2 linked regions of the Methylobacterium currus genome follow. The main gene of each other region encodes a partner of the protein of the gene in region 2 in a complex. Links are inferred from orthologs where the notes say so. Each region holds a gene or a part of one and is shown on either strand. Other genes may lie near its edges.

The links.
Region 1: the proteins of dnaG (region 2) and DA075_RS11745 are in contact, whole or in part, in a crystal structure (PDB 2R6A), measured with the Geobacillus stearothermophilus proteins. The link is inferred for Methylobacterium currus from one-to-one orthologs. Residues at the interface, in WP_049624496.1 of Geobacillus stearothermophilus: Lys456, Leu457, Leu458, Pro459, Ala460, Asn463, Ala464, Leu467, Leu535, Leu536, Ile537, Ala538, Gln544, Glu545, Asp548, Tyr549, His552; in WP_033016901.1 of Geobacillus stearothermophilus: Ser13, Glu15, Ala16, Gln18, Glu91, Leu92, Asp94, Ala95, Val96, Pro97, Thr98, Ala99, Ala100, Asn101, Tyr104, Tyr105, Ile108.

The regions. Positions count from the first base shown.
Region 1 is NZ_CP028843.1:2,469,457-2,472,682, forward strand. What follows is about bases 317-3,226. They hold DA075_RS11745 (replicative DNA helicase), read left to right. Parts: upstream 317-982; coding sequence 983-2,470; downstream 2,471-3,226. Other genes in these bases: rplI (50S ribosomal protein L9), read left to right, coding at 317-708; alr (alanine racemase), read left to right, coding at 2,543-3,226. In the rest of the region: DA075_RS11735 (DUF2232 domain-containing protein), read left to right, coding at 1-15; more of rplI, read left to right, coding at 139-316. UniProt on the Escherichia coli protein: The main replicative DNA helicase, it participates in initiation and elongation during chromosome replication. Travels ahead of the DNA replisome, separating dsDNA into templates for DNA synthesis.
Region 2 is NZ_CP028843.1:6,523,151-6,526,694, forward strand. What follows is about bases 1-2,910. They hold dnaG (DNA primase), read right to left. Parts: upstream 2,461-2,910; coding sequence 541-2,460; downstream 1-540. Other genes in these bases: rpoD (RNA polymerase sigma factor RpoD), read right to left, coding at 1-345; DA075_RS29985 (methyl-accepting chemotaxis protein), read right to left, coding at 2,607-2,910. Also shown: more of DA075_RS29985, read right to left, coding at 2,911-3,544. UniProt on the Escherichia coli protein: RNA polymerase that catalyzes the synthesis of short RNA molecules used as primers for DNA polymerase during DNA replication.

The DNA of each region.
Region 1 (3,226 bases), 4.1 Mb from region 2 along the record:
CCTCCGGTGGCATGACCCCACCGGTGGCCTGAACCCGCGAATCCCCGGACCGCCCGAGGCGATCCGGTTCCCCGACGGCGGAACGCTCCGCCATCACCACCCGGGGCCGACGAGGCCTCACAGCAAAGGACGACGACGATGGACGTGATCCTGCTCGAGCGCGTGGCCAAGCTCGGCCAGATGGGCGAGACCGTGAAGGTGCGGCCGGGCTTCGCCCGCAACTTCCTGCTCGCCCGCGGCAAGGCCCTGCGCGCCACCGAGGCGAACAAGAAGCGCTTCGAGGACCAGCGCGCCCAGCTCGAGGCCCGCAACCTCGAGCGCCGCTCGGAGGCCGAGAAGGTCGGCGAGACGCTGAACGGCAAGAGCTTCGTGCTGATCCGCCAGGCCGGCGAGACCGGCGTGCTCTACGGCTCGGTCTCCCCGCGCGACCTCGCCGAGGTGGTGACCCAGGAGGGCTTCACCGTGAACCGCGACCAGTTCAGCATCGCGCAGCCGATCAAGACCCTCGGCCTGCACACCGTCCCGGTGGTGCTGCACCCCGAGGTCGAGGTCACCGTGACCGTCAACATCGCCCGCAGCCCCGAGGAGGCCGAGCGCCAGGCCCGCGGCGAGTCGACCACCACCCGCGAGGAGTTCAACCTCGACGATCTCGGCCTCGAGGTCGGGGCCGCCCTGGCCGAGGCCGGCCCGGACGCGGACGACCGCTGATCGCTCCACGGCTGTCCCGTTCTTCGGGATGGGATTGCCGGGACAGCGGGGACAAGCCCGCCGACCGGGCTTGACTTGTTCCCATTTTGTTCCAGCATGGCGGGGTCCGCGGCGCGAGTCGCGGGCCCCGCCTTCGTTTTGAGCGACCGCCCGCGGCCGTTCGGTCAAGGTTTGGTCAAGGACGACAGTGCGATGGTCGCCGGAGCGTTTATGATCTGACACGCGGTCGTCCCGACCCGTGCCGACCCCTTTGAGAAAGCCGGAGTCCCGCCGGATGGCCATTCCCAGCACCCTGACGGCGAATCTCGAGCCCGTGCAGCAGGAATACCGCGTCGCGCCGCACAACATCGACGCGGAGCAGGCGCTGCTCGGCGCGATCCTGGTCAACAACGACGCCTTCTACCGGGTGTCGGACTTCCTGATCCCCGAGCACTTCATGGAGGAGGTGCACCGGCGGATCTACGAGGTGTCGATCAGCCTGATCAAGGCCGGCAAGCTCGCGAGCCCGATCACGCTGAAGACCTATCTGGGCGACGCGGATCTCGGCGGCCTCACGGTCGGCCAGTACCTCGCGCGGCTCGCCGCCGAGGCGACGACGGTCATCAACGCCGAGCATTACGGCCGCACGATCTACGACCTCGCCCTGCGCCGTCGGCTCATCACCATCGGCGAGGACCTGGTCAACGGCGCCTACGAGGCCCCGGTCGAGACCTCGCCGCGCGACCAGATCGAGGCGACCGAGCGCCGGCTCTACGAGCTCGCCGAGACCGGCAAGTACGACGGCGGCTTCCAGAAGTTCTCCGACGCCCTGACGGCGGCGGTCGACATGGCGGCCAAGGCCTATCAGCGCGAGGGGCGGCTGTCGGGCATCGCCACCGGCCTGTCCGACCTCGACGCCAAGATGGGCGGCCTTCAGGCCTCGGACCTGATCATCCTGGCCGGCCGCCCCGGCATGGGCAAGACCTCGCTCGCCACCAACATCGCGTTCAACATCGCGAAGGCCTATGTCGGCGAGAAGCAGCCCGACGGCACCATCGCGACCAAGAACGGCGGCATCGTCGGCTTCTTCTCGCTCGAGATGTCGGCCGAGCAGCTCGCCACCCGCATCATCGCCGAGCAATCGGGCGTCGCCTCCTACAAGATCCGCCGCGGCGACATCCGGCCGGAGGAGTTCTACAAGATCACCGATGCCGCCCGGGACATGCAGACGATCCCGTTCTACATCGACCAGACCGGCGGCATCTCGATCGCCCAGCTCGCGGCGCGGGCGCGCCGGCTCAAGCGCCAGCGCGGCCTCGACCTCCTGGTGGTCGACTACCTCCAGCTCCTCTCGGGCAGCTCCAAGAAGGGCGACAACCGGGTGCAGGAGATGACCGAGATCACCACCGGCATGAAGGCGCTGGCCAAGGAGCTGGCGGTGCCGATCATCGCCCTGTCGCAGCTCTCGCGCCAGGTCGAGGCCCGCGACGACAAGCGGCCGCAGCTCTCGGACCTGCGCGAATCGGGCTCGATCGAGCAGGACGCCGACGTGGTGATGTTCGTCTTCCGCGAGGAATACTACGTCAAGAACAAGAAGCCGCGCGAGGGCACCGAGGAGTTCTTCACCTGGGAGGCCGAGATGAACCGCGTCTACGGCAAGGCCGAGGTGATCCTGGGCAAGCAGCGCCACGGCCCGACCGGCACGGTCGAGCTCCAGTTCGACGCCGAGATCACCAAGTTCTCGAACCTCGCGCAGGGCGACCGGCTGCCCGACACGATGTGAGGCAGAACACGGCCTGACGGTCGGTCAGGCCGCTCCCTTGGCGGAAGCCTCCGCGGGCGGTAGACCGGGCGCATGAGCGAATCGAGCCCCATCGGCCATGGCGGCCGCCTCACCATCGACCTCGCGGCCCTGCGGGCGAACTGGCGCCGCCTCGCTCAAGCGGCGGAATGCCCGGAGACCGCGGCCGTCATCAAGGCCGACGCCTATGGTTGCGGCATCGCCCGCGCCGCACCGGCCCTGTGGCAGGAAGGCTGCCGCACCTTCTTCGTCGCCCACCTGTCGGAGGGCGTGAGCGCCCGGGAGGCGGTGCCGGAGGCGGCGATCTACGTGCTCAACGGCTTCCCGCCGGGCAGTGCGCCGGCCTACCGGGCCGCGGATCTGCGGCCCGTGCTCGGCTCACGCGACGAGATCGCCGAGTGGGCGGCGGCGAACCGCGCCGAGGGCGTGAGGCGTCCGGCGGCTTTGCATGTCGATACCGGCATGAACCGCCTCGGCCTGTCGGTGCCGGAGGGGCTGGCGCTCGCCGGCGACCCGGTCGTGGCCGAGGCCGGCTTCGACCTGCTGATGAGCCATCTGGTCAGCGCCGAGGTCGAGCACGATCCCCTCACCGACCACCAGGCGGCGGAGTTCGCGCGGGTGCGCGAGGCCTATCCGGGGATCCGGGCCTCGCTCGCCAATTCCTCGGGCGATTTCCTGCCCTCCTGCCGCGCCGACCTGGCGCGGCCGGGCTACGCCCTCTACGGCGGCAACCCGCAG
Region 2 (3,544 bases):
CGGGCGGGCGGCGGCGACCTCGGCCACCTCGCCACCTTCGCTGGCCTCCTCTTCCTCGGCCCCTTCTTGAGGCGCGTTCTCGCCCTGCTGGTCGTCGGCCTCCTCGGCCTCGACCACGTTGACGCCCAGCTCGGACAGCTGGCCCAGCACGTCCTCGATCTGCTCGGAGGTGAATTCCTCCTGGGGAAGCACCTCGTTCAGCTCGTCATAGGTGACGTAGCCACGCTTCTTGGCGAGCTTGATCATCCGCTTGACGGAGGCATCCGTCAGGTCGAGGAGCGGGCCGTCGGTCTGCTGCTCGGGGGCCGCCTCGGTCTCGTCTCGTTCCGTTGCCTTCGTCGCCATGCTCAGCCTATGCTTCCCGGTGTCGGCAGTGCCCGGGCGGGGGAGGCTCCCGCCATGCCGGCACCGTGATGTCTCGTCGGACGGCGCACGAGCCGCCCCAGGATCTCACGCAAATGTGCAAGCCAATCGATCGACTTGCCGTTAACTAGTCCGGACGAAAGCCGCAAGCCGCGCGTGGCGTTCAAGACGATTCCGTCACGATTCGGCCTCGTGGTCCGCGTCGTGGGCCACCTCCGCCTCGGCTTCTGCGCCCGCCACCACGGAGAGGCGGGTCTTCACGTCGCGCAGCCAGGCGAAGTTGGCCTCCGTCTCCTCTTCCGCCAGGGCGCGTTCGGCGGCCCGGAGTTCGCTATGTAGCGTTCCGGCCTTGCGGTGCAAGATCACGGCCTGCCGGAGCGCGTCCTCCAGCCGCACCGGATCGGCATGCGGATCGAGAACCCAGCGGTCGCCAGGCCGCACCAGCGCAGAGATTCGGCCCGCCGCCGCCGTGAGTCCCGCTCGCTCCAGCCGTGCGTCGAGGAAGGCCGCGTCACCCGCCCCTCCCTCCGCCGCGAGATCGAGCAGCGCGCCGCGCAAGGCGCGCGCATCGGCTCCCTCGAACTCGACCTCCGCCAGCTCCTCGGCCTCGCGGGCCAGCAACTCGGGATGGACCAGGAGGGCCGCGACGATCAAGGCCTCCCGCGAGGACGAGCCGCCGGAGAACAGCGAGGAGCGGGCGAGAAGCGGGCTCGCCCGGGCGGTGAGCCGCGGCGAGACCGGCTGGGGCGGAACGCCGCGACCCCGCGGCACGAAGGGCGCCCGCTCCCGATACGCCCGATCGCCCCCTCCCTCCCGGCGGGCGCCGCCATTGGGGCTCAAGGAGCGCAGCCGGGCCTCGATCTCGTCGCGGTAGTAGCGCTTCAGGGTCTCGTCGCGGATGCCGTTCACGATCTCGCGCAGGCGCTGGGCGAGGCCGGCCCGGCGCTCCGGCGTGTCGACCGGGCTCATCTCGGTCTCGCGCGACCACAGCACGTCGACGAGGGGCCGGGCGCCGTCGAGCACCCGGTCGATGGCGCCCGGGCCCCCGGTGCGCAGGAGGTCGTCCGGGTCCTGGCCCTCCGGCATCAGGGCGAAACGCAGGGACTTGCCGGGCTGGAGCGCCGGCAGGGCGACGTCGAGGGCGCGGTAGGCGGCGCGCCGGCCGGCGCCGTCGCCGTCGAAGCACAGGATCGGCTCGTCGGCCATGCGCCAGAGCAGGGCGAGCTGGTCTTCCGTCAGTGCCGTGCCGAGCGAGGCCACCACCTCCGGGTGCCCGGCGAGCGTCATCGCGATCGCGTCGACATAGCCCTCGACCGCGATCACCCGGCCGGTCTCGTGGGCCGTTTTACGGGCGGCGTGGTGGTTGTAGAGCATCCGCCCCTTGTGGAAGAGCGGCGTCTCGGAGGAGTTGAGGTATTTGGGCTTGGCGTCCGGGCTCATGCCGCGGCCGCCGAAGGCCACGACCCGGCCACGCACATCACGGATCGGGAAGATCACCCGGTCGCGAAAACGGTCGAACGGCACCTTGATGTCGTCGCCGGTGGTCAGCAGGTTCAATTCCACCATCAGCTCGGCCGGCACGTCGCGGGCGGCGAGATGGTCGCGGAGCGCGTAGCGCTCCGGCGGCGCGTAGCCGAGGCGGAAGGTGCGGCGGACCTCGCCGTCGAGCCCGCGGCCGGCGAGGTAGTCGCGCGCCCGCGCGCCCGTGCGGCCGGCCAGCTGCTCCTCGAAGAAGGTGCAGGCCAGCTCCATCACCTCCAGGGCGCCGCGCCGCCGCGTCTCGCTCTCGCGCGAGGCCTCGCTCGGCGCCGGCAAGGCCACCCCGGCTTCCGAGGCCAGGCGCTCCACGGCTTCCGGGAACGAGACGCCTTCGGTCTCCATCACGAAGGTGAAGATGTCGCCGTGCTTGCCCGAGGAGAAGCAGTGGTAGAACTGCTTCTGGTCGTTGACGTAGAACGACGGCGATTTCTCGGCATTGAACGGCGACAGGCCGCGCCATTCCCGACCCGCCTTCTTGAGGCGCACGCGCCGGCCGACGACCTCGGAGGCCGGCAGGCGGGAGCGGATCTCTTCGAGCAGGTGGGGCGGATAGCGCAAGGGTTACGGTCCGGTCGAGGGATCTGCCTTGTAACGCGTCTTGGTCAGCAGAGTCCTAACGGATCGGAGCCGGCCGCGGCGCAGCCGGCTCTTCCGTCCTCGCCGCCCCGCCATGCGGCCGTCAGGCCGTCACGCCGGTGCGGCCGTCAGGCCGCCCGGACGGAGGCGAGGAAGCGCTTCACCTCGGCCGAGAGCTGCTCGGATTGCCGCGACAGCTCGGAGGAGGCCGAGAGAACCTGCGTCGCGGCAGCTCCCGTCTCCTCCGCGGCCCCTGCAACCTCGGTGATCGTATGGGTCACCTGGTTGGTGCCGGAGGCGGCTTCCGCGACGTTGCGGACGATCTCCTGGGTCGCCGCGCCCTGCTCCTCGACGGCAGCGGCAATCCCGATCGACACGCGGTCGATCTCGGTGATCCGCCCGGTGATCGCCTCGATCGCCGACACCGCCTCCCCGGTCTTGCTCTGGATCCGCCCGATCTGGCCGGTGATCTCCTCGGTGGCCTTCGCGGTCTGGCCGGCGAGTTCCTTCACCTCCGCCGCCACCACGGCGAAGCCGCGGCCGGCGGCCCCCGCCCGGGCGGCCTCGATCGTGGCGTTGAGGGCGAGCAGGTTGGTCTGGCTGGCGATCGAGGAGATCAGCCCGACGACGTCGCCGATGCGGGCCACCGCCTCGCTCAGCTCGCGCATCCGTCCGGCGGTGCCGGCGGCCTCGTCGACGGCGGTCCGGGCGAGGGCGGCCGAGCCCGAGACCTGCCGGCCGATCTCGCTCACCGAGGCACCGAGCTCTTCCGCGGCGGCCGCGACCGTGCCGACATTCTCGGCGGTCTGGCCGGCGGCGGCGGCAACCGCCGTGGAGCGTCCGGCGGTCCGGGTCGCGCCGTCGGTCATCACGGCGGCGGTGGCCTGGAGCTCGGTGGCCGAGGCCGCGACCTGGCCGACGATGCCGCCGACGGCCGCCTCGAAGGCATCGGCCATCTGGCGCATGCCGGCACGGCGCTGCTCCTCGGCCGAGGCGCGGGCCAGCGCCGTCTCCTCCTCGAGGGCGCGGGTGCGGATGAGGTTGTCGCGAAACACCTGCACGGCGG